DNA from 3 places in the Endozoicomonas sp. ALC020 genome. Region 2 is predicted to be linked to each of the others. Evidence: predicted binding sites of a transcription regulator. Region 2 holds the regulator's gene; each other region holds the start of a gene.
The links. Region 2 encodes FliA, which starts transcription of late flagellar genes. Its sites were predicted from a motif close to CTAAAGTTNNNNNNNNNNCNGCCGATA; they were not measured.
Positions count from the first base shown of each region.

Region 1: a site for FliA is predicted at 1,328-1,354, ahead of flgM (flagellar biosynthesis anti-sigma factor FlgM). Genes of this name have one in related genera too.
Region 3: a site for FliA is predicted at 3,943-3,969, ahead of fliD (flagellar filament capping protein FliD). Genes of this name have one in related genera too.

Region 1 covers NZ_CP184830.1:657,302-667,394, forward strand. Annotated here, with positions in the region: gene ACOJUO_RS02400 (OmpA family protein) at 1-495, opposite strand, end outside; gene flgN (flagellar export chaperone FlgN) at 501-1,010, opposite strand; gene flgM (flagellar biosynthesis anti-sigma factor FlgM) at 982-1,290, opposite strand; gene flgL (flagellar hook-associated protein FlgL) at 1,394-2,302, opposite strand; gene flgK (flagellar hook-associated protein FlgK) at 2,324-3,955, opposite strand; gene ACOJUO_RS02425 (rod-binding protein) at 3,970-4,302, opposite strand; gene ACOJUO_RS02430 (flagellar basal body P-ring protein FlgI) at 4,330-5,448, opposite strand; gene ACOJUO_RS02435 (flagellar basal body L-ring protein FlgH) at 5,460-6,200, opposite strand; gene flgG (flagellar basal-body rod protein FlgG) at 6,224-7,009, opposite strand; gene flgF (flagellar basal-body rod protein FlgF) at 7,050-7,784, opposite strand; gene flgE (flagellar hook protein FlgE) at 7,784-9,004, opposite strand; gene ACOJUO_RS02455 (flagellar hook assembly protein FlgD) at 9,026-9,667, opposite strand; gene flgC (flagellar basal body rod protein FlgC) at 9,679-10,093, opposite strand, start outside.
Region 2 covers NZ_CP184830.1:4,378,664-4,388,756, forward strand. Annotated here, with positions in the region: gene ACOJUO_RS16720 (hypothetical protein) at 1-505, opposite strand, end outside; gene ACOJUO_RS16725 (hypothetical protein) at 715-1,914, shown strand; gene ACOJUO_RS16730 (OprO/OprP family phosphate-selective porin) at 2,173-3,375, shown strand; gene ACOJUO_RS16735 (helix-turn-helix domain-containing protein) at 3,549-4,646, opposite strand; gene ACOJUO_RS16740 (sigma-54 dependent transcriptional regulator) at 5,012-6,469, shown strand; gene ACOJUO_RS16745 (P-loop NTPase) at 7,186-7,995, shown strand; gene ACOJUO_RS16750 (RNA polymerase sigma factor FliA) at 7,998-8,744, shown strand; gene ACOJUO_RS16755 (rhodanese-like domain-containing protein) at 9,093-9,530, shown strand; gene ACOJUO_RS16760 (hypothetical protein) at 9,616-10,093, opposite strand, start outside.
Region 3 covers NZ_CP184830.1:634,753-644,845, reverse strand. Annotated here, with positions in the region: gene flhA (flagellar biosynthesis protein FlhA) at 1-590, opposite strand, end outside; gene flhB (flagellar biosynthesis protein FlhB) at 587-1,738, opposite strand; gene fliR (flagellar biosynthetic protein FliR) at 1,749-2,522, opposite strand; gene ACOJUO_RS02325 (flagellar biosynthetic protein FliQ) at 2,522-2,791, opposite strand; gene ACOJUO_RS02320 (flagellin) at 3,046-3,849, shown strand; gene fliD (flagellar filament capping protein FliD) at 4,002-5,351, shown strand; gene fliS (flagellar export chaperone FliS) at 5,366-5,767, shown strand; gene ACOJUO_RS02305 (flagellar hook-length control protein FliK) at 5,781-7,028, shown strand; gene ACOJUO_RS02300 (flagellar basal body-associated FliL family protein) at 7,059-7,571, shown strand; gene ACOJUO_RS02295 (sigma-70 family RNA polymerase sigma factor) at 7,588-8,322, shown strand; gene motA (flagellar motor stator protein MotA) at 8,327-9,178, shown strand; gene ACOJUO_RS02285 (flagellar motor protein MotB) at 9,175-10,093, shown strand, end outside.

The DNA of each region.
Region 1 (10,093 bases), 3.3 Mb from region 2:
TTGGAAATTCATAGCGGGTATTTTAATATGAACAGGGTTAACTGCCTCCCTCTCAATCTCAATAACCAGCTGATGACCCTGTTGCATATCTTCCACAACACGGGCAACATTGATTCTCATTTCAAACTGTTTATCCGGCTCTGCTTCAACACCTCCCAGAGCGTTCAGATAATGGCTATGACGCCAGGGTGATTGCTGAACCCCAACACGAATATGTCGGGCTTCTTTAATGAAAAAATCCGGTTCCAGGGTTATATAATGAATGCCTCCGGCAGCCGCATTCAAAACGATACTACCCAGCCCCGTCACTTTGCTGTTCATGCGACACTCGAAACGGGAAGTGGTCAACTCCCATTTATGGAGACTGAGTTCCTGAGGGAATTCTCTGACTGAGTTGGCTGATGATCGGGAAAGCAGCAGCAAGGAGAAGCCAAAAATCGTGAGGCCAAAAATCAACAGTTTCTGAAATCGCCGCAAATCATCAGAAAACCACATGCTGATCAGCCCAGCTTTCTTTCGCAGATGCCCTGTTGGTTATAGGGCACAGGTTCCTGACTGGAAAAAACCACATCAATAATCTGGTTAGTACTGGCAGCCAAACGACTCAGCAGTTTGCCGTTTGCCTGATTCAAACTGCGGCAGCGACCTGCTGTGATTTCCAGTTGATGCCATTGTTTCAGTGTGATTTCAGACTTGGGAGTAGAAGCTATAATCTGCAGAAAAGTTCGTATACCTGCCGGGTCCGGTGACAACCCCGCTTCTTTCAAATAATGCTCTCGCAGGGAAGCATTCAGATGCAGCATGTCCAACAGTTTGACCTGAGTTTCCAGATGAGTTTCCAGAGCTGCAATATCCCTTTCCAGCATCAGGTTATGGGCCTTGCTCAGAACAGCTTCAAGTTTGCGGGTTAAAGCCAGTGCATCTCGAATATTATCCAGCAGTTTTTTTTCAGCAGAGACGTTGTAGGTACCACTTTTATTGTCATTCTTTTCTGTGGTCATCAAAGTCATCGGAAAGCTCCAGAATTTTATTGGCAAGCACTTGATAATCGACCGGCATCTCACCTTTTTTAATGGCGCGCCGAATGCTTTCCACTTTTTTACTGTCAATTTCATCTATGGCTGACAGAGACTGGAACAGTTCTTCAATATTCTGGGCTTCACCGCTCAACTGCAAACGATCATTATTGACTTTAGGGGGCTCGACAGCTTTCGCATCATTCTTAACTGCACGCTGACTTGCTATTGGACTAGCCGCTTTTTTTGGCCCGGTGCGATTTATTCCTGGCATCCTTTTCACCACTCGTATGTGATGGGTACAGAACTCCAATCGGCAAGGTGTCAAAAAATATTAAAATCCCCTGAAATGAGGATTTTTTTTTGCCCATGGCCCGTCAGAAATAATTGAACAGAGACAACTGCTTGATGTTGGCATAAACCTGCTGGCTGGCATTGAGCAGGGTCTGCTGCTGAGCCAGATCGGTAGCAGCCTTTGTCATATCAATATCTTCAAGGGATGAATGAAGTTTTTCCAGCATCAGTTTGATATCGGCATGACTTTCACTCACCCGGTCAAGCACACTCTGATTACTGCCAGCCTTGGTCTGGGCGATCCCTATCCTGTCCAGAGTGTCGTCAATCCATGTCAATGCGTCAGAAAGAACGGTGTTTAAACTCACAGGGTTTCTCAGTTCATCCACTGCATCAGACAGAGCATCAAAGACACTGTCTGTTGGTGGTGTAGCGGTTGGGTCAAAAAACAGATTTTCTCCCGGCTCATTAACCGGTATCTGGGCAGAGCCGCTGATATTGACCTGGCGAAGGTTATTATTGCCATAGTATGAATAATCACCAGCGACTTCATCAACAGGCTTCTGGGTGCTCAGGGTTCCGGAGAAAATATATTGCCCGTCTGCCTGCTGATAATTGGCCAGGCTTAACAGAGACTTACTGACCGTATCCAGCTCCTCTGCCAGTGGCACATAGTCCTGATCAGTCAGGGTTCCGTTGCTGGACTGCAAAATAATGTCTCTGGCACGCCGCAGTTGCTCAGTCATTCCACTGTACAAAACATCTTGCTGTTGCAGCATTCTCCTCGCCGAATCAATATTATCTTCATACTGTCCTATTGCCGTTAATTCATTATTGATCTGAAGAATTTTTACTGTGTCAACGGAGTCATCTGATGGTTGCAAGATACGCTTTCCGCTTGCCATCTGGTCAGTGGTTACAGCCAGTCTGGCCATACCGTCCTGCATAGCCCTGAGCATAATATTATTGAAATTGATGCTGCTGATACGCATGTTTTCGGCTTCCTGTTTTAATCAGAACATTCTCAGCAATGAATCAAATGTCTGCCGGGCCACTGAAATTACCTGAGCATTGGCACTGTAAAGTTGCTGAAAGCGCAGAAGGTTGGCGGCTTCTTCATCCAGATTGACACCGCTATAAGCATTTCGGCTCGCTTCAGCCTGCTCAAACAGCTTTTTACCCCCATCGGCTTCTGTTTTCGCCTGAGAAGTCTGTACCGCAATATCGCCAATAAACCGGGTATAGCTTTCAGTCAGACTACTTTGCCCTTCTATCAGAGCATCATTCTGAAGCTGAATAATTGTCTGCAAGTTTGAATTATCGGCCACGCCGCCACCTGGTGCTGCCAGAGCCAGAGCAAAGGGTTCCGTCAGAACCGCATCAAGATCTCTGGCACCATAACGCACCGGTGACAACCGGTAAGCCTGGTCAGTAGCGGTGCCGTCGATATCAATTTCAACACCATCAAAGTTCAGGGTATCGGTACCGGCACCGGATAAGCTGCCACTGAATTGAACCCCGTCGTTCAAACGGGTAATAACATAGTTGCCGGTGTTATCTACCCGCAGATCATAGTCGCTGGCTTTGACTTGGGAACTATCCGTAATTCTCATATCAGACACTGCGGTAGAGACAACGTCCAGGGAAAATATACCACTGGCAGGATTTGTCAGATCAGAAAAAAGGTCGACACCGGCGTTGCCATTAACATCTTCCCCAAGTCGAAGCTGGGCATTGATCGTCGATGATATGACTACTGCCAGGCGCCCAATCTCATTTTGAGCCTGTGTTAAAGTGCCATTCTGGTAATTCAGGATGCCACCAATGCTGCCTCCCGGATCACCGTGTACCTTTAGAGAGGCAGAATCACTTTCAAACTCCAATGAAAAGCCATCAGGGTTGCTGGCTGATCCGCTCACATTCAGGTTGTTTCTCTGATCACCAACCAGCAGTGGCTGCCCTGATTTCAGATAAATATTAATACTGCCATCTGACTGCTCCAGAACATTGATGCCCATCAGCTTTGATAATTCTTTGACGGCCAGATCCCGCTGGTCAAACATCTCGTTAGCAGCCTCACCACTGGCACTGATCTTCTTCAGCTGGTCATTAAAGCCGACAATATTTGCCAGCAAACCATTCGCTTCTGCCACCGCAGCCTCCAGCTGCCGCCCGACCAGCCCCTGATGACCCGCAATTTGGTTATTCAGTGTCGTAAACTGCTGAGCCAGTTTATTACTTTCGCTGAGTATGACCTGCCTGGCAGCACTGGAATAAGGATCAACCGTTGCGCCATTGAGCGTCGTAAAGAAACTCTCAAGGCCTGAGGTAAGAGAGGTGCTGTCATCGCCCAACCACTGGTCCAGCGAATTGATGTATTCTGAAAAAGTGGCGGTTTTTTCTGCCAGAGATTGGCTCTCCCACATCTGGGCAGTAAGAAAACTATTAGCTATTCGCTCGACACTGGATGCATTAACACCGGTTCCCTTGGTACCGATTCCCGGATGCAAAGTGTAAGTCGGGTACCAGTAAACCCTTTGACGGCTATAGCCTTCTGTTTCGGCATTGGCAATATTATTGCTGGCGACATTAAGCGACGCCTGGCTGGCCTGTAATCCAGAAATACCTATCTGCGTCAGACTCATGTCATCTACCCCGATTAACGTTCAGCATCAAGCCCGTCGTCTTTATCACCCAGCTGCCTTACCAATGCCTCAGCGATACCCAGCCCGCCTTCTTTACCCAGATGTCCGGCAATCTGGCTGTCAAACATCGACTGAAAAAACTGCACATCCTTGCCCGACGTCGGCAAGTCTGAGCTGCTCATCATCGCTTCATTGGCCCTGCGCATACTCTTGAGTAATTCGTTAACAAATATGGCTTCAAAGGCTTCTGCTGCTTCTTTCAAATCCCCGGGAGCTTTCCCCTGACCGGAGTCCGGCTGATAAATACCGGCCAGATGTTTAGCCGACAGAGTGCTGCCAATATCCATATCGAACGCCCTTATCGTAAATTCTATTTAAATCACAATTAATTCGGCTTCCAACGCCCCGGCTGCTTTGAGCGCCTCAAGAATTGACATCAAGTCTGTGGGAGTCGCCCCGACACCGTTAATAGCCATGACCACTTCCTGCAAAGTGACTCCTTCCTTAACCATATAGATAGCGGCATTCTGCTCTTCTATTGCGACATCACTGTTTAATATCACTTCTGTGCCTCCTCCCCGAGAGAATGCACCAGGTTGTGATACCGAGGTTGTCTGCCGGACTTTAACAACGAGGTTGCCATGACTGACTGCAGCCGGACGAACACGAACATGCTCGCCCATGACCACAGTTCCTGTTCTGGAATTGAAAATAATACGTGCCGCAGGATCTGCCGTTTCAACATTCAGCCCTTCCAGCATGGACATAAAGGCCACCCGCTGGCTACTGTCTTTGGGAGCCGAGACCAGAATAGAGACACCATTACTGGCGTTGGCGACTTTGGGGCCAAAGTGATTATTAATGGCCGTCACTACCCTGCGAGCATTGGTATAACTGGGTTCTTTTAAATTCAGTACCAGCTGTTCCCCAAAGTTGAAAGCGCTCTTTACTGAACGCTCAACCAGTGCACCTCCGGGAATGCGACCGGCGTTAGTACTGTTAATCTGTATAAGGCTACCAGCGACCGGAGCATCCGCCGTTCCTGCCAAACCCTGAGCAGAAACTCCGCCCACAATCAGACTGCCCTGGGCTACAGCAAACACCTCGCCATTAATACCTTTCATCGGTGTCAGCAGCAGAGTTCCACCTCTGAGGCTCTTGGCATCACCAATAGAAGAAACGGTTACATCGATTTTCTGACCCGGACGGGCAAACGGAGGCAAGCTGGCATGGACGGTGACCGCTGCAATATTTTTTGAATTCACATCAGAACTGCTGATGGTTAATCCAAACTCTCTCAGCATGTTCACCAGTGATTGTTTGGTAAACGCTGATTTATCTCCGGTGCCATCAAGCCCCACCACCAGACCGTAACCAATCAGCTGATTATTTCTGACACCTTCAACATCCACCATATCCAGCAAACGACGGGCACTGGCATTACCTGCCAAAACCAGCATAAGAAAAATGATGCCCCATCGCGTTGAAGACATAATGACCCCTGTCAAAATGGAAACCATGGACTGTTAAGCATCTTGCTCACCCAGCCTGGTTCATGGGCATCTGAGTTAATGCCTAATGCCACGTAATCAATTTTTGCTTCCGCCAGTCGCTCAGACGAAACCTTGTTATCCGTTTTGATATCTTCCGGCCGGACCAGCCCGCTGATCTTGATCAGCTCTTTACCCGAATTGATGGTCAGCCATTTTTCTCCCTCGACCCTGAGGGTGCCATTGTTGAAAACCTCGACCACCTTCACGGCAATATTACCTTTCAGGCTATTACCACGACTGGCGGAAGTATTGCCTCCGTAAGTTCTGGAAGGCTGAATTTCAAAGGCCAGAGATCTGCCCCCGCCAAGAATCGATGCACTGCTTTTACCAAGCAGAGTGGGATCAGGAATGCTGATGGCATTATTTTTGTTGACATTACTTAAACCACTCATGCTGATATTCGTGGTACCTTCCAGCTCGATGGTAAGAATATCGCCCAACCGATAGGCACGACGGTCGGAGAACATAAAATACCCGTAGTTGGCATTAAACAGACTGCCGTTGGGATAAACAGCTTCGTTGTAAGAGTTCCCCTTTTGAAAGGCCACTTTTTCGAGAGCCATTTTTTCCGCTTCAGGTTCAGGACGCTCTGTCACTTGCTGTTGATTACCAGCAGGTTGGGTGTCCCCCTGACGGGGTGCAGTCGAACAACCCAACAACATAAAAATAGCTATAAAACACAGAAGTCTCATTCCCTGCCCTCTATCCAGCCCTGTTAAAGAGTCTGGTTAACAAACTGCATCATTTCATCAGCCGCTGCGATGACCTTGGAATTCATTTCATAGGCCCGTTGTGCTGATATCATATTGACCAACTCTTCCACTGAGCTGACATTGGATGTTTCCAGAGTAAACTGTTTCAGCGAGCCCAGACCTCCCTCACCCGCAGTGCCTTCTACCGGATCACCACTGGCGTTGGATTGCAGGTACAGATTCCCCCCCAGAGCCACCAGGCCAGCCGGATTAACAAAATTAACAACGGTGATCTGGCCTATTTCTGTCGGTTCAACCTGCCCCTGAATGGTTGCCATAACAATGCCATCTTCACTGATACTGATTCCGGTAGCGTCAGCGGGCAGGGTAATGCCAGGCTCCAGGGGCAAACCACTGGCGTTCACTATTTGACCATCTCCATTCAGATGAAACTGACCATTTCTGGAGAATGCAGCGGTTCCATCAGGTTGAGTAAACTGAAAAAAACCATTCCCGATGATCGCCACATCCAGTGCCTGTTTCGTGGTTTCATAACTACCGGGAGTAAACACTTTCTGGGTTCCGGTAATTTTTACGCCGGTTCCTATCTGCAGGCCGGAAGGCAATTCGTTGTCCTGGTCTGACAGCGCCCCCGGCTGTTTTCCAATGTGATAAAAGAGATCTTCAAAGCTGGCCCGATCCCGTTTAAAACCGATGGTATTGACGTTGGCCAGGTTGTTGGAAATGATGGCCATCTGCTTTTCCTGAGCAGCCAGCCCAGTTTTACTGACCCATAATGAGGGATTCATAGACTCATCCTCTGAGCTATAAGTTGTTATCTGCTGTCAGTTACTGATCTCTGACTAAACGGTCACCTGCAGAAGCCATGTCGCCAGCGGTTTTCATCAGCTTCATCTGGGCCTCAAACTGTCGGCTGAGGCTTAAAAACGACACCATTTCTTCCAGAGCATTAACATTACTGCCTTCAAGAAAACCGCTTCGTAACCTGACTTCCGGATCCGCCTCCAGCTCTCCACCCTCAATCGAACGAAAAAGCCCGTCTGCGCCTTTGGTAATTTCTGTAATAGTCGGGTTCACCAGCTTTAACTGGCCCACCTGAACAGGATTGCCGCCCTCAGCAGGTACAATACTTATCGTGCCGTCTACACCAAAGGAGACAGACTGATTATCCGGTAACTGAAGAGGCCCGCCATCTCCGATAACGGCATACCCCTGGGCGGTCAGTACGTTACCTTCGTCATCTATTTTTAACTGTCCGGCTCGGGTATAAGCTTCATTGCCATCACTGCCCTGGACTGCAAACCAGCCACTGCCACTGATCGCAACATCCATTGCACGACCGGTAGTCTCCATTGCACCGCTGGCAAAACGACTACCGAGTCCTCGCATTTTCGGCATCACCCGGGCTTCAAGGCCATCACCCTTCATTTCCACGGCCATACTGCTAACAAAGTCCCGGCGGAATCCGGGGGTAGAGACATTAGCCAGATTATTGGCATGTACCTGCTGGGCTTGCATGGCCAGATTGGCTCCGGCTGTGCTGATATATAGAACTTTATCCATCAGATAATATTCATCAGTGCCTGAGTAAGGTTGTTACTGGTTTCAATGGTTTTGGCATTGGCCTGATAGTTACTCTGGGCCTCAATCAAACGCACCAGTTGCAAAGAGATGTCGACATTGGATTGTTCCAGTGCTCCTGACTCCAGGGAACCCATAACACCCGCTCCCGGAATACCCAAAGCAGCATTACCTGAAGCAAAGCTTGACTGCCAGAGGCTGTCCCCTATTGGAATCAAACCACTGTCGTTAGCAAAATCGGCCAGAACGATCTGCCCCTGAACCTGGGTTTGTCCGTTGGAGTAAAGCGCCTGAAGAATACCGTCAGCAGTAATCTGAATACCGTTGAGTGAGCCCGGAGGAAAACCATTCTGGGTGACCCGGTTTACCGATGAGTCAGTGCCCAACTGAGTGAAATCTGAAAAATCGATGTTGAAGCTCATCGCGTCAGCACCGGACAGCCGGGCATCCCCGGCTGGAATACCCAGAGTGACCGCGCCGCCAACAGGGGTTGCCAGGGTTCCATCGTTATTAAATGTGACCGGCTGAGTCAGGTCCGGCCCCTGCCCATCAAAATAATATTCAATGTTCCAGGCGTTATCTGCAGTTTTTGCAAAATACATACTGACGGTGTGCGATCCACCCAGACTGTCATTAACATTAAATGCCATGGTGGAATTAAAGGTAGACCGGTTGGTTGGGTCTATTGCCACAGCAGGCGTAATGGCATCCGTTCTGGCATCCAGATTGGCAAGCGTCACCACATCGGTAGTTGCCTGAGCGGGTATAGAGGTCTGGTTGATTTTCAGGTCAGTCTGGGTACCGGCCAGTACGTTGCCTGATGCATCCGCTGAATACCCCTGAAGCCTCAGGCCCTTATTATTGACCACATTATTATTGGCATCTAACTGAAAGAAACCGGCTCTTGTGTAATTCATTTGGCCATTGTCATTCACGACAAAAAAACCCTGACCATTAACCGCCATATCAAGCGCATTATCTGTTGAAGTGATACTGCCCTGTGAGAACTGCTGACTGATAGATGCCACCTCAACACCTGCCACCTGACCATTACCACTACCTATCGAAGAGGCATAAACATCAGAAAATTCTGCACGGGACCCTTTAAAGCCAATGGTATTACTGTTGGCAATATTATTACTGACTATTTCCAGATCCTGCTGTGCAGCATTTAATCCGGTCAACCCGATTCTAAACGACATTCTCCACCCTCCCTGACAGTCTTATTTGCCAATTGTTGAGATAGAAGACAGTGGTACAGATCCCATGCCTTCAAGCCTTAATTCACTTCCGGAACTGGTCATATTGATACCGGTGACCGTAGATTTCATAGACAACTTACCGCTATAGGCTTCATTACCATTGACTCCGGTCGCAGTGACCGTGTATTGCCCGGGAGCAAGATCATCCAGAGTGAATGGAATAATGCCTGCCGACTGTTGTCCCAGTGATTTGGACTGAACCAGACTACCATCCGGCGTATAAATCCGAATAAGAACGTCCGAAGCATTAACCTGCAACTCGGTTTTCCCGCTGTATTGACCTTCCTCTTCTATCGACAGGCTATTGGAGTCAACCCAGACTTCTTTCCCTACCAGTCCGGCTGCCCCCAGAGACTGGGACTGCTGAAGTGAACTGGTCAGACCACCAATTCGATCATCAATAGAGTTCAGGCTTTCAACAGAGGATATTTGCGAAAGCTGTGTCAGCATCTGGTTGGTGTCCATCGGCGCCAACGGGTCCTGGTTGTTCAATTGTGCGATGAACAGTTCGATAAACTGATCCTGGTTGACCTGTAGCGTTCTGCTGTCATTGTTCACAGCGTTAACGCTGCTGCCTGATGAGACCGAATTAATGCCTGTCATAGCTCTCCTTTTTACTCACCAAGCGACAGCAGTCGTTGCTGTAATTTCTTGGCGCTGACCATAACTTCCATACTGCTCTGGTAGCTGCGAGTGGCCGACAGCATGTCAGCCATTTCCTGCATCACATTGATGTCGGGATAGAAAACGTAACCCTCCTTGTCAGCCAGAGGGTTATCAGGTTCGTATCGTTTATTTTTGGCACTGGGTGGCATTTCCAAAACATCATCAACCTGCACCAGGGCAGCTCCTCTATTTTCTCCAACAGCCTGCTTGTAAATGGCAGAAAAAACGGGTTTAACAGGGCGGTAAGCTTCTTCAGCAGTGCTGCCTGCACTGGAGATATTAGCCAGATTACTGGCAATGGTATTCAGACGAACCATCTGGGCATTCAATGCCGAACCGGATATTTCATAGAGGTTGTCCAGT
Region 2 (10,093 bases):
GAGATCTGCAGTGACCGCCTTCAAGGTCACCGAGTGAAGATTCAGCCCCATTTGCTGTGGATATATAATAGTAGAATTGACCCGGTAAATAGACTGGGAGATTGCCAGCACCGTATTCTCTAAAAATTACTCTGTATGTATTTAATTCAAAAGGTTTTCGACACAGCTCCAAACGCCTGCTTGTGGGCTTGCTGACATTCACTTTGCATTGCTCATAGTCGGCTTTATCAACTAGCCACAGGTTATCATACAGTTCGTTTTTGCTTTTAGGATGCACTGCTGGCTTCAGAAAGATATGAGTATTGTCACAAATAAAATAGACTATTGCTTCAGGTATTACGAATAGAGTTTTATTCTCATTCTTTGAAAAATCACTGGCCATCCAAAATATTGAAGGGTAGTGATCAGTCGCCTGAGCCTTAAACAGAAGTAGCAGTAAGGCGACTCCAAACAAATTTGCTGCAATGCAATTCCTCCATGAAATGCGGAAATACTGACGGATCATAACAGGCACCTGACCTTTTTTGAAAACACCGGACTCTATAGCACTACATTGGCTTGTACGCCATGATAAATAACCAAACCTCCGTAAGAGCAGGCTCTTCAGGGCATCAAAGACTCGGTGAACTCGTAAACGTTTAGCGAAAAGATAAAAGACATGGGTATGCAAGAATTTCTGCTATTTTTGTCCTTGAGCTGTATTGAGGAAAAAACATGAAGCTTGTTTTATTTGGGTTCGTACTGTTATTTAACCTGTTGCCGGTGTGTTATGCGATAGATGAATACGAAAGCATTTTTTTTTATAAGGATTTATTTTCGCACGAGTTGAATACGACTCTATACGTATCTTTAAACTCAAAGATAAGGTTTATTTGCCCAAACTCTTACATTGCTGTAAGGAAAAGTATTAAAAGTCGACAAAGCTCTAATCTGTTCGAAAATATATGGTTGGTAGAGAACAAAACGAGCTACGATAACTGTCGGGTTGATAAAAAGTATGATCCTAAGGCAGAGCTTTTTTTATGTAATAAACCTCATTCTTTGACTTATTTGACACTGCTTTTTCTTGAAAAATATTTCGATTCTACAGGGGTATTTGAAGGGGGCAAAGATTACTATTTGATATCCACATCCAATGGTCTTGAGTCTTCAATCAATAGCCGTGAAGGTGGAAACTGTCTTAGACATAATATGCGCATCAGGATTCATGTCTGTAAATCATTTGCTGATCCTGATCCCAACTGCGGTGGACCCTATGATCCCAAGTCAAATATTTGTCCTGCAACCAATCCTGTTGCTGATCCTGTTGCTGATCCTGTTGCTGATCCTGGTCGCGTGACGACTCTTGCTCCGTTGACGACTCCTGTTCCTAACACTATTTCCGAGACCTATGATGACACTGTCGCTGATACCACAACAGTGACTCAAGCGACCACTGCCGGGGCTGCTGAGTCCACTTCAGCCGGATATCATCATCCACCGGCACGATCCATTGAGTTAGTGTGGCTGATCGGCTACAACCAGACTCAAACCGAACATATTTCAGATGCAGCAAATCACCCGCTGGTGGCACTTTGTGAAGCGCCCAACAGCAAGGTCCGCCTGCTGAACGATAAAGGAACCATAGTTGATAGCTGGTTATGTCAGTATGCAGGCGAGCGCCTGGTTATTCTCAAACCCGAATACCAAAATGGTGACGTTTATCAGTTTGAGGCATTAGCCGAGTATGGCAGCGTCAGGCCATGGAAATCGACCCTGACAGTTAATGTAGGCAATGCAGGTAACTTCAGGCAACGCCTTATCAGTGAAGCAAACTCCCTCTATCACCTGCCGGGATTTGCCTTTTTTGGACTCAATGTATCTTATTGCTGCAAGAGCATTCTGACATGCTTAGGAATAGTCCCAGGCTCTTGAATAGTGATGCCTGCTTTTTATGGGAGGTGAACAGTACTGTCATAAAACCTTCTTTTTGCTGTCACCTCCAAGAAATATTTCCAGCCCAATATACTCACCCGCAGTTAACAAAAAAACAGCCATGAGAGTCTTGCAGCCGTGCTCCGGAATCTGGGGAGGCGGTAGGGCTTATCAGGCTGCGAATAACAAAAAATGCCAACACATCGCTCTTTAGAGCCAAGTAATAAATACAAAAGCACGATATAAATGGAGTTTTGAATGAAACTTAAACCTGTTTCTTTGGCAGTAGCCGCTGTTGCTGCAGGTCTGACCCTGTCTTCTGCCCACGCTGGTGTTGTTAAGACGGAAGGCGAAGATATTATCGTCAGCACCAAGAACGGTGGTCTTCAGCTGAAAACAGATGACGGCGCCTTTTCCTTTAAGGTAAGCGGCAAGCTGCAGTGGGACTACGCAAGCCTTGATGATCTCTATGTCGCAGACACTGGTAATGACGCTGAAGCCCGTAAAGGCTATATTCGCCGTGCCGAGATTGGTTTCAGTGGTAAGGCTTACACCGACTGGAAATACAAGCTTAAGCTGAAAACCAAAAGCGACGACTCAATCGAACTGGATGATGCCAAGATCACTTATGTTGGCTTCAAACCTGTAGAAGTGACTCTGGGTCGCTGGGGTCGTGATTATGGACTGGAAAATACCGTGAGTTCTTCCTGGATCATGGCGATCGAGCGTCCAATGATCTACGACTTTCTGCAGGGCGATGAAGGTAATGACTACGGTATTCAGGTAGCGACCGGTGGTGATAACTATACCGCAGTGTTTGGCATTCACCATGATGGACAGGCGGAAGAAGACAAGCCGGAAGTAGAACGGACTGCCAGCTACATCGTGCGTGCTACCTATGCTCCCATCATGAATGATGACATGCTGCTTCATCTGGGTCTGAACTATTACAACAAGAATCCGGATGGTGCTTCTAATGTTGATTTAGAGTCCTCCTTAGGCGTTAAAAAAGGTGCAGACCGTGCTGTAACGGTCACAAACGTTGATAAAGATTCTGAATATGTTTTGGAATTGGCGGGTCAGTTCCAATCACTCCAGCTTCAGGGTGAGTATGCGGTTAGAGACTTGAAGTCTAAAGACGCTAACAGCGACGCAAAAGTCTCAGGCTACTACGGACAGATTTCTTACCTGCTGGACGGTGGCAAGCGTTCTTATAAAGAAGGTGCTTTTGGTAAGCCAACCGGTGGTCAGTGGGAAGTGTTCGCACGTTATACTCAGGCGACTATCGACCAGGATAGTGCGAGTGATGATCTTGAACTGAAAACCACTACTCTGGGCGTAAACTACTTTGCGACCAGGAATATCCGCGCCAGCCTGAACTATGTTCAAGGCAAAACCAACGAAAACATAGAAAATGATAAGGGAAGCGCTATCGTATCCCGCCTGCAATACGTGTTCTGATCCCCATTCAGTTCCTTAGTGTGTGAGCCTGGCCCTGCTTTTGCGGGGCCTTTTTGGCTAAGCCAAAATGTTCTGCAGCCGGTTCTCCGGGGGGATATCTTATCCGCATACATGGTCATAATTGAGATTCTGGAACCAGCCCGGACAGAGCTGTTCCAGTTGATCTTCTGTGATCATTTGTACTCCTTATCGATCACTGACCCAACGGTAATATACGCCTGTTGAGGGTGGTTGAGCCTGGTGGGGTACATCAGCCTGAGTTTGTGCTCTTTGATCAATGGTTGCAGGTATTTTTTGCGCAGAGATTCGCCACTTCGATTCAGCAGTTTTTCCAGTTCTTCCAGTTGTAATGTTCGCAGCGCACACAAGTTAAGGATGGCTTGGCGCACCTCTTCGCTGGGGGCTCGCTTTTTTGTAGCGACAGGCTCTGCCAGAGTCGAAAGCTGGTTCTCTAAAGGTCCGGACCTTTCGGGCCAAGCTCCGGACCTTTCGCCTTCAGACCAGGATCTTTCCATCTCCATACCTTCGAAAATCCGTTCTAGCATCGTATCTTCTGCCATAGCCTGGGCGGTGAAATAAATTGTTCCACGACCACTACCATCTTGATATAGAAGCTTTTTGTCAACAAGAGAGGCAAGCAGGGCCGAGAGGTCTCGAGGGTGAATATCCAGAATAGACATCATTCTGGCATGATCCACTGTCTTTTCAATATGAGCAGTAATCAGGATAAGCTGCTCTTGCTTGCCTAATTTATCAAAAACTACTTCCCCCAGGGTTTCGGCATCCCGGCTCTCCTCAACCTGCTCAGCCATCATCCGGCGAACCATCTCTTCACTCACCTGCATATCACCACTGTTAAAGCGACGATAGGTGCCGATCATGGGGTTACCTTTGATGTAGACTGGCTTTTGCTTACGATTGGCGGGAGGGACATGAATTTGGATGAGAGATTTCCCCTCAATCTCCAGAACCTTGACCCAACGATCTCGAATAATACAAGTGCTGACTTTCTGTGGATTGTTCAGGGTATCCCAAAACTCTTTCAGAACTTTCGGGGTGTCGGTAATACCTTCCAGAACAAATCGGTGACCCGATTTTTCTTCAAGGCCCAGAAAAATATCGCCGCCCTGGGTATTGGCAAAAGCACTGTAGGTTTCCCACATGTCTTTCGGGATAGCACCTTTGCCATCCCGCCCCTGTGCCAGTTTACACTCCACGTCCACACTTTCCCGCATGGCGGCAATATCTCCAAGCGTTTCGATAATCAGCATTCAAATTCCTGATGGCTGCCCATACCCGACAGTGGTTATGTTACCGTTTATGCAGCTTCTTGTAACAGGTAAACCATGATTTCATTATTTTCTTCTGAAAGCTCATCAATACCAACTCGATCAGTGGAGAATCAGGCTATCGGTTTTATGGAGAGAATGCTCCGGTTATTCCAGCAAGCGATCGATGAACAGGGCTATTTCACGTCATTTTTTATAAAAAAATCAAAAAATGAATTAAAGTGGCCGAGAAATTTGACGAAATAGAATTTTAGACCTTAAATGAATGAATAAGAGTTTGCTTATTGCAATTCATATTATTCAGAGCTGTTTGTTACATTGCGTTGATGACAAGGAAAGTCGTTACAATGGATGCAGCAGATCAGGTATTGATCATAGAGGACTCTCAACAGCGCCGACATGATCTAAGTACCGTTATCGAATTTATGGGGTATCGTGCCAGGGCGGTCAGTTCCGCCTACTGGGAAGATGCTATCAGCGAGTCCAGCAAAGATGGATTCTGTGCGCTTTTTCTTGGCGATTTTCTCCAGGCAGAAAGCTCAATGCAGGGCATGATCGCCCGCATACAGAACTGGAGTGGCGGTGTCCCCGTCATTCGTATAGCCGAACCCCTTCCGGAAAACCTCCAATCCTCACTCCGCAGACAGGTCATTGCCCGTATCGACTGGCCCTGCAATCGTTCGCAGTTACTCTCTTGCCTGCATTACGGTCAGGTGTATCGTGAACAATGGCGCCACCTTCATCAGACAGGTATGAATCAGCAAGTAGAGCTGTTCCGCGGGCTGGTGGGTAAAAGTGATAAAGTCCGCAAAGTTCGCGCTTCCATGGCACAGGTGGCTGACCGTGACGTCAATGTTATGGTGACCGGTGAGTCAGGAACAGGCAAAGAGCTGGTGGCCAGGAATCTGCACGACCACTCCCATCGTCGGGATATGCCTTTTGTGCCGGTAAACTGTGGTGCTATTCCTAATGAATTGCTGGAAAGTGAGCTGTTTGGCCATGAGAAAGGTTCTTTTACCGGTGCGGTCAGCTCAAGAAAAGGGCGGTTTGAACTGGCACAGGGTGGCACACTGTTTCTTGATGAAATTGGTGATATGCCGCTGCACATGCAGGTTAAGTTGCTCAGGGTTTTGCAGGAGCGCACTATTGAAAGGGTGGGGGGATCCGAGCAGATTCCCGTAGACGTCAGAATTATAGCGGCTACTCATAAAAACCTTTCTGAAATGATTGAGTCCGGTGAGTTCAGGGAAGACTTGTACTACCGGCTGAATGTATTCCCCATTGAAATGCCTGCTCTCAGGGATCGTCCGGAAGATATTCCGCTGATTCTCAACGAGCTGGTCAGTGCAATGGAAAAACAGAGTCGCGGCTCCATTCGTCTGAGTTCTGCTGCGATTATGTCGCTATGCCGTCATGACTGGCCGGGTAATGTCAGGGAAATGTCCAATTTGCTGGAAAGACTGGCGATTATGTATCCCTACGGTGTCGTAGGTGTTCAGGATCTGCCACAGAATTTCCGTCATATGGAAGCTATTACTGATGATGACGGTGTTGCCGAGCTGTTCCCGGATAGTATTCAACCTGCAGGAACCGGAAAAGTCGATGATTTGGCGATTCTTCCTGTGGGCGGCCTGAATCTGAAGGAATTTTTGACACGGCTGGAAAAAAGCCTGATCCAGCAAGCTCTGAGTGACTGCAACAGCGTTGTGGCCAGAGCGGCTGACAAACTTCAGATTCGCCGGACGACACTGGTTGAGAAAATGAGAAAGTATGGCCTTCATCGTTATGAAGAGACCATGCGTTAATCAGATCGGTTCAAAAAAATGGCTATCAGCGTGAGCTGATAGCCATTTTTTTTTGTCTTAACTTACCAGGTTCGATTTTATGACGGCCTCGTCTGCTTTTGAAAAAAAGTAGACGAGGCCGTTTTTGTATTTTTAGAATCCCGAAAATTTTTACCTGGTAGCTGTCTTTTTTATCTAAAAGTAAGTCGGTTTTATCAATTATCAAACAAGTAGGAAGATAAAATTTTTGACGTTTTTTATCTCTGGATAAAGTGTTTTTATCCAACATTGGAAATTAACTTTATTTTGTCGTTTTTTAAATCTCTCAGTTTCGGAATTTATTTTGTCAATTAAGTAACACTTTATATCCCTCTGGAAAATATTATGCGACAGTAATTCGTCACTATAAAATGACACTGTCAAATAACTTTCTTTTTATTTTTCAATGAAACGACGTTTGATGTCTTCTTTTTAGATCGATTTTGACTCTGTCAAAAAAGTAACATGACGGAAATTCGACCGGTAAAAATAAATCTCAATAAAAACAGTAGGTTATGATCTTTAGGCTGGAACTGGTCAAAATGATGTCACGTCAGCTATGTGACCATGAGTGAAAAACAGGCGTTTTAAAAAATTGGCACGGCTCTTGTTATTAATAAAGTACAGGCAGTAAAAAAAGAAAAAACGTTTTTGATTCCAGATTTTATGCAGTAATCACTGAAAAGAAGCTGAAAGCCATGAACTCATCAACAAAACAGATTATTGCAGTTGCGGGGTGTAAGGGTGGAGTAGGTAAAACATTAGTTGCAGTCAATCTCGCACTGGCTCTCACAAACAACGGAAGACGTGTGGTTTTAATGGATGGAAACCTGGCTGTCCCCGATGTTGGAATAAGTCTTGGGCTTGAGAAGAAGCTGGATATGACTCACTTCGATGCCAACGACTCTTTTTCCACTTTTATTCAGGATGGGCCCTCGGGTCTGAAGGTGCTGTCGCCAAAAGGGGAGCCTATCTGGAGGGAGACCGTAGAAACTGGTCATGCTGTCCGAATGATAGAAAGCCTGGAGTCTCTGGCTCCTACTCTTGATACCCTTGTTATTGATACCGCACCTGGATTAGCTCCGGACAATGTAGCTCTTATTCAGGCTGCGGGAGAAATTCTTATCGTTATCAATCAGGAAGTTGTATCACTGCTGGATGCCGTGAGAATGATACGTATGCTTTACCGAATATACGGTGTTCGTCGTTTTGGAGTGATTGTCAACGCCGTTAATAACCGTCGGTATGGATCGAACCAGTTTGAAAGGTTGCAATCCTATCTGAATGATGAAGTAGAAATTATTCTCCGTTATCTGGGGGCGATTCCATTCGACAAGGCTGTCGCAGAATCACTCACCCGTCAGCAGGCACTTCTGCAGGTAAATCCGGATTGCCGGGCTTCGAAAGCCATTTTGCGTATTGCACATCAGATGATGGCGATACCAGTAACACCGCCAAGAGGTCGTATCGAATTCTTCTTGCCAACAAGAATAAAAGAGAGGGTATAAGCATGGATGCTACAGCACAGGGAGTGCAGGCAACTCAAGCCAATCAGGAAAAGAGTCAGAAACTGATTCAGACCGAAATGGTTGAAACTCATAAGGCTCTGGTAAAAAGAATTGCGAATCATCTGGCCGCGAGGATGCCGGCCAGCGTTCAGATCGATGACCTGGTTCAATCAGGCATGATCGGTCTGCTGGAAGCGGCCTCAAAGTACGATGCCAGTAAAGGTGCCAGTTTCGAAACATTTGCGGGCATTCGTATCCGTGGTGCCATGCTGGATGAAATCCGAAAAGGTGACTGGGGGCCAAGATCCGTTTACAGAAACAGTCGCAGAGTGACTGAGGCGATTCAGAAGGTTGAAGCCCGCCTTGGAAGAGATGCCAGAGACTTCGAAGTGGCTAAGGAGCTGGAAGTCAATCTGGATGAGTTCTACACCATTCTCAGTGACCTTCGTGGTTGCCGACTGTTCAGTTTTGAAGAACTGTTCGACAGCGAAGAGTCCAGAATGCAGGCTCGCTCTGGAGATAGAGGTCCATCAGCCGATATTCAGGAAGAGAAGTTCAAGTATGCCCTGGTAGAAGCTTTAGAGAAGTTACCCGAGCGGGAAAAGCTGGTTCTGATGCTTTATTACGATGAGGAGATGAATCTCAAGGAAATTGGTAAGGTTCTGGGCGTCAGTGAGTCCAGGGTCAGCCAGATTCACTCTCAGGCAGCCGTCAGATTAAGAGCCAAGCTCCATAACTGGTTAGGTTAAACCACCAGTGTACCCGGGGGGACTCGTGGGTATAGGGTCCCCAAGCTCTAAAGCAAGCATTTTTTGTTTCTATCCAGGGTCATTGCTTCTCCAAACCCTGTGGCTGGAATGAATGATTTGTAGAGTAAACGGTATTTTTTCACTCTATATGCTCTCTGGCAGTGAGCAGCAAGCTTTTAGCTTCCTATTATTCCAAGTACGCAGGTCCTTACTCCATATACTTTTTTATAAAGTAGTTTTTATTAAGTAGTCTTATAACGGACCTGTATTAATATGAAATGGAATTCTTATCTCGCAGGGTGCTTTCTGGCCCTTACCTCCTGCTTCCTGTCTGCACAGGAAGCGCCAGTGAATATCAAGAACGTTGTTACCATTAACACTCATCAGGCCAAGCGCCTTCATGAGTTGGGGGCTTTATTTATAGATGTGAGACCATATCAGCAGTGGGAATGGGGGCATATTGACCGGTCTCAAAGTCTGGATTTAAGGGCGGGCTTCAGACAGCTGTTCAAGCCTGGCACTTTGGATAAAAAGACGCCTATTGTCATCTACGGAAACAGCACGTATCACATGAGGGGAGCGATAGCGAGTTACCTTGCCGCACTCTGGGGTTACGAGAGAGTGTTCTTTTTCAGGGACGGCTACTTTTCCTGGTTGGCATTTGATTATCCGGTAACACTTTATTCAGAATTGGAAACAGAAGAAGTCATCAGTTGGAAGCCAGGAAAGCAAAAGATAGATGATATGAGTGATTCGCAGACATTCTCGTCCATGTTGATGAAATAAGTTATTTCAAGTTATAAAAAAGGCGTCATGTGGCGTTTTTTTTATAACTTGCAGAAACCCATGGTATACAAGAGCCAGTTGATGCCTATAATTTTTTATTCAATATTGTGTCGAATATAACCAGTGGAGCGACACCCGCATGTCTCCCTTCTTCATTTGCCTGAATCGTTAAGCCGTAAACCCGTTCATCTCCAGCCACTTTAAACTCCCATAATGGCTCGCTCTTATATTTAAAGCATTTGTAGCCTGTAGCGCCTTCTTCATGGGCTGCATACCGGCCTGTTTCGTGAATGCTTTGCATTTTTTTAAGGGCATTATCGGATATTGTGCTTTTGATTGCATCTGATGAAGGGTCAAAATAGGCATAGGCAACAATGTTTTTTTTACCCGTATCTTTACTTGACGGGGTAAAGCCTCTTCTGTAAATAGGTCTGATGTATTGGTTGTCTATCGGTATATCCTCTTTCCACGGCCTCGCAGGCAACTGGTCCTTCGGCATAATGATATCCTTGAGTTTCCTGGCTATTGCCCCAATGCTTCGACTTTTTTTAGGGCGTTTTTTT
Region 3 (10,093 bases), 3.3 Mb from region 2:
ATTGAGCCATAGAAGTCTGCCTCCCGGCGTACACTTTCCCGGCGGTCGTGCGCTTCCTGCTGATCAATAACGCCGGCATTGAGGTCTGCATCAATGGACATCTGCTTGCCTGGCAGGGCATCGAGAGTGAAGCGGGCGGTCACCTCAGAAATACGACCAGCACCCTTGGTGACCACGACAAAGTTGATAATCACCAGAATAAAGAACACCACCAGACCAACAACGTAACTGTTGCCAATAACAACCTCACCAAAGGATTGAATCACCTTTCCGGCAGCGCCATTGCCAGTATGTCCATTCAGAAGAACCACCCGGGTTGATGCCACGTTCAGGGCAAGGCGCAACAAAGTGGAAACCAGCAGGATGGTTGGAAACACCGCAAATTCAAGAGGTCGAAGTGTGTAAATGCTAACCAACAGGATGAGCAGAGACAGTGCGATGTTGAAGGTAAAGAATACATCCAGCATAAAAGGCGGCATCGGCAGTGTAACCATACCGAGCGTCATCAGAACGATCAGCGGAATCCCGATATTCAGGTTGCCGCTTTTGGGCGACATCATGTATAGCAGACGTTGAGCTTCCTTGATCATTGTCTCTTCTTATCCCATTTTTCCCGGAAGGCGCTGGGGACTTCCGGTGTTGGTAAATCGGGTGCCTTGCTTCTGCGTCCGGCCTGAAAGTCATTCAGATGATGGACGTAAGCCAAAACCTGGGCAACGGCCAAAAACAGGTCGTCGGCAATTTCCTGATTTAACTGTGTCGTATGATAAATCACCCGGGTTAACGTGGGTGACTGTACCACCGGCTTATTGTATTCCCGTGCCACAGCGCAGATATGCAGGGCTACTCTGTCAACGCCTTTTGCTACGACATAGGGCGCTCTGGCTTTGTCCAGATCATATTTCAGAGCCACTGCAAAGTGAGTTGGGTTGGTGATAATGACATCCGCCGAAGGAACGGCCTGCATCATTCTGCGACCCGCAATTTCCTGTTGCTTCTCCCGCAGTCTTGAACGAAGCTCTGGCTGACCTTCAGACTCTTTCATTTCATCACGCATTTCCTTGTGTGTCATGCGCAGTTTTTTCATGTGGTTCCATCTTTGGAAAGGTACATCAATAAAACAGATCAACAGCAGGGCACTGACCAGAATGGTGATGGCCATGGTAAGGTGGCTGAGGCCCTCTGAAACTGCTTGAAATATCGGCAGCCGGTTGAGCCAGAGCACATCCCGAAAGAACCATTGATTAATGAGCCAGAGGGAAAAAGCCAGCAGCGAGATTTTGGCAATGGACTTTAACAACTCAATCATGGAGTTGGCAGAAAACATGCGTTTAATGCCTTTGAGAAAACTGATGCGCTCAGCCTTGGGTCGTATCTGTTTATTTGAGAATATCCAGCCTCCTAAAGCCGCTGAAGCGGCTATTGAGGCCAGAATGACAATCAGCATAAAGGGCAGCAGGCCGGAGAACCCCTGAGTAATGCTGACGATCAGGTGATCCGTCAGCCAGCTTTCCTGACGCAATACGTCTTTTTCAAACCTGAAGCTTTTGTACATAACCTGAAACAGCTGGTCGCGAATTAATCCACCACTGAGCCATAAAGCAACCAGGGTTGAAGCCAGCAAAGCAAAGGTGACCAGTTCCCGGGATCGGGGAACCTGGCCTTCGTCACGGCTCTTCTGAAGTTTTCGTTCGGAGGGTTCTTCTGAGCGTTCGCCAGTCTGTGATTCTTCTGCCATCTGAAAATTCCTAAAGAACCAGTGATCGTAGAATGTCCAGAACAGTCCGGGTAAATCGTGTGAAGACACCGTTCAGGGTGGAACTGATCAGCATCAGAATAAAAATGCCTGCCAGCATGGTCAGAGGAAAGCCCAGACTGAAAATATTGAATTGCGGCGCCGAGCGGTTCATTACACCAAAGGTAAAAGTGACAATTAATAATGCAACAATGGCGGGAAGAACCATCAGTAGTGCGCTGGCAAACATCCAGCCGCCCATGGCGGGAAGCCGGTCAATATCCAGTTGGCGAATAGAAAAGGGCGCAATGGGAATGGTATTAAAGCTCTCCACAACAATAGAAATGACGACCAAATGCCCATCAAATGCCAGAAACATCAGAAAGCTCAGCAGTTGGAATACCTGGCTGATTACCGGAATCTGGGCGCCGTTCATCGGATCAAACATGACCGCCATACCCAGACCCATCTGCAGGGAGAGCATTTGTCCGGCGGAGGTGAAAATAGCGAAATAGATTTGCAGTACCATCGCCATTAAAAGCCCGACAGCCAGCTGTTGTGCAGTGATCAGAAGGGCTTCACCCGACAGTGGCTCTACTGCGGGTACCGCAGGCAGCATGGGGGCCACAATAATAGTGATGGCCATCGCCAGAATTACCCGGATTCTGGGTGCCACTACCTGACTGCTGATAATGGGCATTGCCAGAAAGAGGGCTCCGATACGAAAAAACGGCCAGAGGTACTGACCAATCCAGCCCACCACTTCAGAGAAGGTAAAGGTTCCCATCAGGCCAGCATCTCAGGAATAAATTCATACAGCCGGAGAAACAGATCCATAAATTCCTGAATCAGCCAGGGGCCCGTCATGCCTATAGTGACCAGTGTTGCCAGCAGACGGGGCAGGAAACTGAGGGTTTGCTCATTGATTTGAGTCGCTGCCTGCAGTGTGCTGACCACCAGACCCACCAGCAGTCCGGGCATCACAATCACCGATACCATCAGAACAATGAGGGTCAGCGCATCACGAAAAAGGTCTGCCACAACTTCCGGTGTCATGGGGTTTCCTCTGAATAGTTCAGGTTGTTTCGCAACTTTGCAAAACAGACTGCAACCCGAAGAAATTAACCAAGAGCATAGTTTTCTAAAATGAATTCGCAATAGATATATAAAAACATTTTTTTACTTTAAAAACGACTTAAAAGAATGGCAAGTCTATTTAATAAATCCAGAAGCCTTCCCGAGTGGTACTTATCAACAGGCAGTACGTTGAAGTTATTAAGCGAGTAAAACCATGAATAGGAATTAGTAAAATGGCAATGACCGTAAATACCAATATCTTCTCTCAGAATGCTCAGCGTAATCTGAGTAAGACCGAGGCAGGTCTTCAGACCGCCATGCAGCGTCTGTCTTCTGGTATGCGTATTAACAGTGCTAAGGATGATGCTGCCGGTTTGCAGATTGCGAATAAAATGGCTGCACAAATTGGTGGACTTGGTGTCGCTATCCGTAATGCCAACGATGGCATCTCCATGGCCCAGACTGCTGAAGGTGCTATGAGCGAGATCACTAACTCTTTGCTGCGTATGAGGGATCTGGCTTTGCAGGCGTCAAGTGGTACCTATGAGGCTGCTGATGTTACCGCCCTGCAAGCCGAATACGATGCTCAACTGGCTGAGATTGGCCGTATTGCCGCAACGACTGAGTTTAACGGGACAACCGTTCTTGGCGCAGGTACCGTCGAAATTGCAGTTGACTATACCGATGCTACCACCAATAACATAGACCTTAACTTTACTGCCGTTGCGCTGACCGCTGTTACCTTTACCGATGCCGCTACCGCTCAAACAGCAGTGGGTGCATTGGATGTGGATATTGCTGCTTATGACGCTGTTCGAGCCAGTCTGGGTGCATCCCAAAACCGACTGAGCACTACCGTCAATAACCTTTCAAATATCCGTGAAAATCTGAGTGCTTCCAGAAGCCGTATCGTGGATACTGATTTTGCTTCAGAAACAGCGAATCTGAGTAAGTATCAGGTTATGCAACAGGCCGGTACTGCTGTGTTGGCTCAGGCTAACGCGATCCCTCAGAACATTCTGTCTCTGCTGCGTTAATCGCTGGAGAGGTAAAATTCAGTCAGCTTTAATGCTGATGGTCTTTGTGGGAGCCAGTGAGCTCCCATTTTTTATAGAGCTGTCTGTTATTCGGTTATGTTTCTCAAAGCGGTGCCGACTGAATAAAAGCAGGCATTAATCAGAGGCTGATTATGTTCAGTTTAAGTGGCATCTATTCAGGGCTGGATGTTAACTCCATTGTTGACACTTTGGTGGAGGCCGAGCGTGCTCCCAGTGAAAACCGTTATGCCCGCAGAGAGGAGGCCTTTAATGTAGAACTGTCTGCCGTCGGGACGCTAAAGTCTGCACTGAATGATTTTAATACTCAGGTAGAAAGCCTGAACAGCATCAGTAAATTCAGTCCCAGAGCCGTCAGTGTCAGTAATGAGTCCGTTCTGAGCGCAACCGCTTCCAGCAGCGCCGGGGAAGGCAGTTATCAGTTTTATGTGGATCAGCTGGCGACTCGCCACCAGACTGTATCCGCAGCTATCGCTACAGATGCCACTATTGGTTCCGGAACGGTCAATCTCTCGGTTAACGGTGAAAGCTTCTCCGTTACGGTCGAACCGGGTTCAGAAAGCCTGACTAATTTACGCGATGCTATAAACAGCGCAGCCGATAACGCCGGGATTCAGGCAGCGATTATTAATGAAAACGGTCAGCAACGTCTGATGCTGACTAGTGAGAAATCCGGAGCAGCAAACACCATAACGAGTGACTTCAGTGGCCTTTCCGGTGGCTCAGCAACCCTGGGTTCCTTTACCGATTTACAGGTGGCAGTGGATGCCAGTATCCGGTTTGGTGCAGGAGCCTCTGCAATCACTATTACTTCCGAAGATAACCAACTGGAAAACCTTATTGATGGCGTCACGCTCAATCTGAAAGCCGTCAGCACAGATCCGGTTACCGTGAATATCTCCGTAGACAAAGACAGCCTGAAAGAGTCCATGCAGGAGTTTGTGGATGCCTGGAACAATGTTAAGTCTACCCTTGATACTCTCACAGATTTCAACGGTGTTTCAGCGGGGCCTCTCAATGGTGATAGCCAGACCCGGGCTATTGAGGGTCAGTTGAGAAGTGTCATCAGTTCTTTATATGGTGAAGACGGTGACACATTCAGAACACTCGGGCAATTGGGTCTGACAACTACCGAAGACGGCTCAATAACCCTGGATAACGATAGTCTGGATAACGCCCTGATTAACAACTTTGATGAATTGGCGCAGGTGCTGGCTGGTGAAGATGGCTTAATGAATCAAATGGCAGCCGTTCTCACTCCCCACCTTGAAAGTAGCGGAACGCTTGACAGTCGAGAGGACAGGATTGAAGAGGGCTTGAGTGATATTGAAGATGATCGTGCGGCACTGGAGCTGAGACTGGAGCGGACCCGCAGCTATTACCAGAATCAGTTCCTGGCGATGGAAAGTATTCTGGCCTCACTGAGTGGAACCAGTGACTGGATCACCAGCAGTCTGAATAGTCTGAATAACAATAATTCCTGATCATGGAGAGGGTCATGAAGAAAAAAGGTCTGGGTGCTTATCAGCAACAGGAAAAAGCGGGTGTAGAAGCGTCTGATTCTGTTCAGCTGGTGGGTGTGTTGTTTACCAAACTGATGGACAATCTGGCTAAAGCAAGCCACCACATTGAGCGAAAGGATCTGACCAACAAGTCTGATCGCCTCTCCCTGTCTATCGAAATTCTGCTGGTGCTGGAACAGTCTCTGGATTTTGAAAGAGGTGGTGACTTGGCCGGAAATCTCCAATCGTTATATCTCTATTGCATCAGACGTTTAACTGAGGCCAATGCAAAAAATGATTTGACTGCTATCAGTGAAGTTATGGGGCTGCTAAAAGAAATACAGGAAGCCTGGGCCCATATTTCCCTTCCTCAAGCTGCGATTGCCACTATTCAGTAACGGAGCGGTTTGAATGGAAAACCAGGCTCTGCCAGTTTTTTCGTTGTTATCTCTATCGAGTTCAGCGCCATCGGTTGATGGTGCTCAACCGCAGGTCATGGCGGCTGCTGAGACAGTTACTACTTCTTCTGAGTTGACATTTGAAACTGTTCTTCAACAGTTTTCCTCAATAGAATCTGCATCCACAGAGTTAGTCTCTCCGGAGCTTCTGGCTGCAGGGTTGATACCTGTTGATGGGCAGGCAAAAACAAATTTACCCTTGGCAAACCCTGACGTTTCAGAGCTGACAAAGCATATTCCCGTCACCAGCTTACCGATACTGACCAGAGAAGCAAAACCTGAACAGTCCGCCGTAGAAATAAAAAGTACCTCTTTAACAGTAGGGGTTACTGAACGGCCTGATTTAAATCTGTCAATGCCCGGAAAATCTGAAAAACTCCGCCTGCCTGTTCGACCACAGGAATCAGAGGTCTCTCTGACTCCGGTTAATACTCAGTGGGTGTCTCAGACTCAAAAACCATTAACGGATGTTAATCTGGTAGAGGAAGTCGATCACCAGACAGGAAAATTTAAGCCGGAAATCACTCTGAAACCGGATCAGATCCAGACAGAAGCCAAAGCGCCGGAGATAAAAAATCACCATGGATCAAAAGAAATTCCAGCTCCGCTGTCTCTGTTCAATTTCGAAGTGGAACGGAAGGTTTCTTTAAAAACAGCGCCTGCGCTGGTACAGCAGACCGAGTCAATACAGGCCATCGTTAATCAGACGCCTCAAACCTCCCAACAGCCTGTTTCCATTCAGATGACTGAGCCATCATCAGCAGCCCAGTCAGCCACAGTTAAGCAACCTTTCCTGCAACCTGAAGTAGCTCAGCGACCCTTCGGGCAGACAGTGGTGCAAATGATTAAGCAGGGTGAGCAGAAAATGGAGTTTCGGTTAGACCCACCGGAATTGGGTCGTGTAACGCTGACGGTTAGCGTTGACAGAGACGCTGTCAGCCTTCAGGTGATAACAGCAACACCCGCTGCTAGAGACTTGCTGCTGCTTCACGGAGATCGCCTGCGGGAAGCTCTTAATAGTGAATCACTGACTCTGGGGCAAATGTCAGTGGATGTGGGTAGCCAGAAAGACGCTGATACGTCGGAACAATCTTCAGAATATCTGCCCACCGCCGATGGTTGTCTTGAATCAAATGGTTATCAGAGCGCCCAGGAACAATTCAGGCTTCATGGCGGCAGATTATTGGATCATTTCGTTTAACAGATCATCGGAAAAGGAGTTTCTGGACTCATGGCAGATGAAAAAGAAGGCAGTGACTCTGAAAACAAAAATTCAGGCCACGGCAAGTTATTAATCATCATCATTATTCTTCTGGTGCTGTTGCTGGCGGGTGGTGGCGCTTTTGTGGCAATGACAATGATGAATCCGCCGCAGCAACAGGAACAGCAACAGCAACAGCAGCCGCAACCGCAAGCTGCAGCATTGGGACCACCCAGTTTTATGGTGCTTGAGCCATTTATTATCACTCTCAAAAGTGATGCCCGACCTCGATATATGCAGATAAAACAGTCATTGATGGTACGGGATGAAACCGTGATCGCAACACTGGAAGCCTACCGGCCTCTTATTCGTAATGAAGTCATCAACTATCTGGGCTCACTCTCGTTTGAAGAGGTTAAAGCCGGGGGAGTTACAGAGATTATCCGTGCTGAAACGCTGGCAAGAGTCAATGCCCTGCTCGAGAAAGAGAGGGTGGGAGCAAGGGTGGATGACTGTCTGATTACGGATCTTGTGATCCAGTAGCAACTTAGTGGCTGAGATGCAGCAAAAAGGACTTGACGCTTATCGCCAACAGGCAGGAAATCAGCGGGATGTTCTGGTTAAACAGCACTTGTCTCTGGTCAAAAAGATTGTGCTGCATCTGGCCAGTAGTCTGGGTAGTAACATTTCCCGGGATGATCTCTTGCAAGCCGGGATGATGGGGCTTCTGGATGCTGCCAGTCGTTACGATCCGGGCCGCAAAGTCCCCTTTGAACAGTTTGCCAAAACCCGGATTCGAGGCGCAGTGATTGATGAGTTACGACAGTGGGACTGGCGCAGCAGAACAGATCGGGAACACGGACAGAAGATCAGGAAGGCAATTCAGACGCTTAATACAAAGCTGGGACGGGCTCCGTCCGAGTCAGAAATTGCAAAAGAGCTTGGTGTCAGCCTTGAGCGATACCACCGCATGTTGCAGAGCAGTAATTCCGACAATCTGCTGAGTCTGGATGGGCTGATGCAGGGTGAGGCTGACAGCAAAATCATAGAGGTTAATCAGGATGACTCTATAGAAGTGGTTGCCATGGGAGGGGAGCGCAGCAGGGCCCTGGCAAATGCTTTAAAGGAGTTACCGGAACGAGAGCAACATTTGATGAATCTCTATTATGTTCATGAACTGAATATGAAAGAAATTGGAGAAGCTCTGGATCTGACGGAGGCCCGTATTTGTCAGTTACACCGTCAGGCTGTTCTAAGACTGCGCTCGCTGCTGGAAGAATGGAACAGGGAATAGTGTTATGAAAATCTTGGGGCTGCTTATCCAGCTAGGCTGCATCTTTGGTGGCTTTATGGCTGCGGGTGGTGAAATGAGGGCTATCTGGCAGCCAGCAGAAATAGTGATGATTGGTGGTGGCGCCTTGGGGGCGTTTATGATTGCCAACCCAACGAATGTTGTCAAAGCGGCCGGGCGACATTTGGTTTATACCGTCAATAATTCAGGTTTTAATCGTGAATATTTTGATGAGCTGCTCTCTCTTTTGTATACGTTGTTCAATATGGCGAAAAAAAAGGGAGGGACCAAGGCGCTTGAAGAGCATATAGAAAACCCTGAAAACAGCGATGTTTTTTCCAAATACCCTCTGATAATGAAGACCCCTCATATCTATAACTTCATTACTGAAAACCTCAGGTTGTCACTGGTAGACGGCATTGAGCCCCACGAATACGAAACCATTATTGAGGAAGAAATTGAATCCATGGAGTCAGAAATGATGCGTCCGGCGGATGCTCTGCAGCTGATTTCTGATGCATTGCCGGGTTTCGGTATTCTCGCGGCAGTACTGGGTATCGTTATTACTATGGGTGCGATAGATGGCCCAATGGATCAACTGGGCCGATTGATTGCTGCGGCTCTGACAGGTACTTTTCTTGGCATATTTATGGCCTACGGATTAGTAGGACCCTGTGCAACGGCCATTGGCCACTCAATCGATCAGGAGATTAGAGCATTTCATTGCATCAGGGTGGGGCTGGGCAGTAACAAGTCCGGTTTTCCTCCTGTTGTTTCAGTGGATTCCGGCAGGAAAATGCTTTTTGCGGACAAACGCCCCACTTTTAGTGAACTGGAAGAGTTGCTGGACGGCTCATGAGTAAAGATCATGTCATTGTCATTAAAAAGAAACATGGCGGTCATGGTGATGGACATCATGGCGGTTCATGGAAAGTAGCCTTTGCTGATTTTGCCATTGCCATGATGGCTTTGTTTCTTTTGCTCTGGATCATGAGCGCCACGGACAAGGAACAGAAGAAAGCCATTGCCACCTATTTTGAAGATCCGGGCTCATTCCGCCATCCAAGCAGTTCCAAGCCCATTAATTTTGGGGGAATGAATACTTTGGTGAATATTCCCAGACCAGGGGCAAACAATCGAGGCAGGGAAGAGACTGAAGTTATTGCTGAGGATATGGACAAAACCCTGAATAACACGCTGATTTTCGACAAGCTGTCCGATGAATTACAAAAATTGGTAGGCGGCAGTAAATCAGCTGGAAGATATGAAGATTACATTGATCTGGAGAAAACACCGGAAGGCTTACGCATTGTCATTCTGGACAATAACAAGAAGAATATGTTTGAAAAGGGGAGCGCGAGACTGCAGCCATTTTTTCAGGATTTAATGCTTGAGATGGCCCCTATTTTGAACAAACTTTCTTTCAGTCTCATGATCAGCGGTCATACCGACAGCTCAGGCTTTCAGAGGAATAACTATTCAAACTGGGAACTGTCATCAGCCCGGGCTCAGGTTGCCAGAAGAACACTGGTTTTCGGAGGACTGGAGGAGTCCCGGATTATGATGGTGTTGGGTATGGCTGACCGGGTACTGCGCGACCCTGAAAACCCTGAATCCAGCTCCAATCGTAGAATTGAAATTCTGTTTTTGAACGAGGAAATGGAAAAGCGGATTGAAGATATGTTTGCACCGGTTGAAGAAGGTACCGGAGATGTAATTCAGGAAGGCACCGAAAAACTGAGTGATGAAGACTCGCAGAAAATGCGCACAGCTC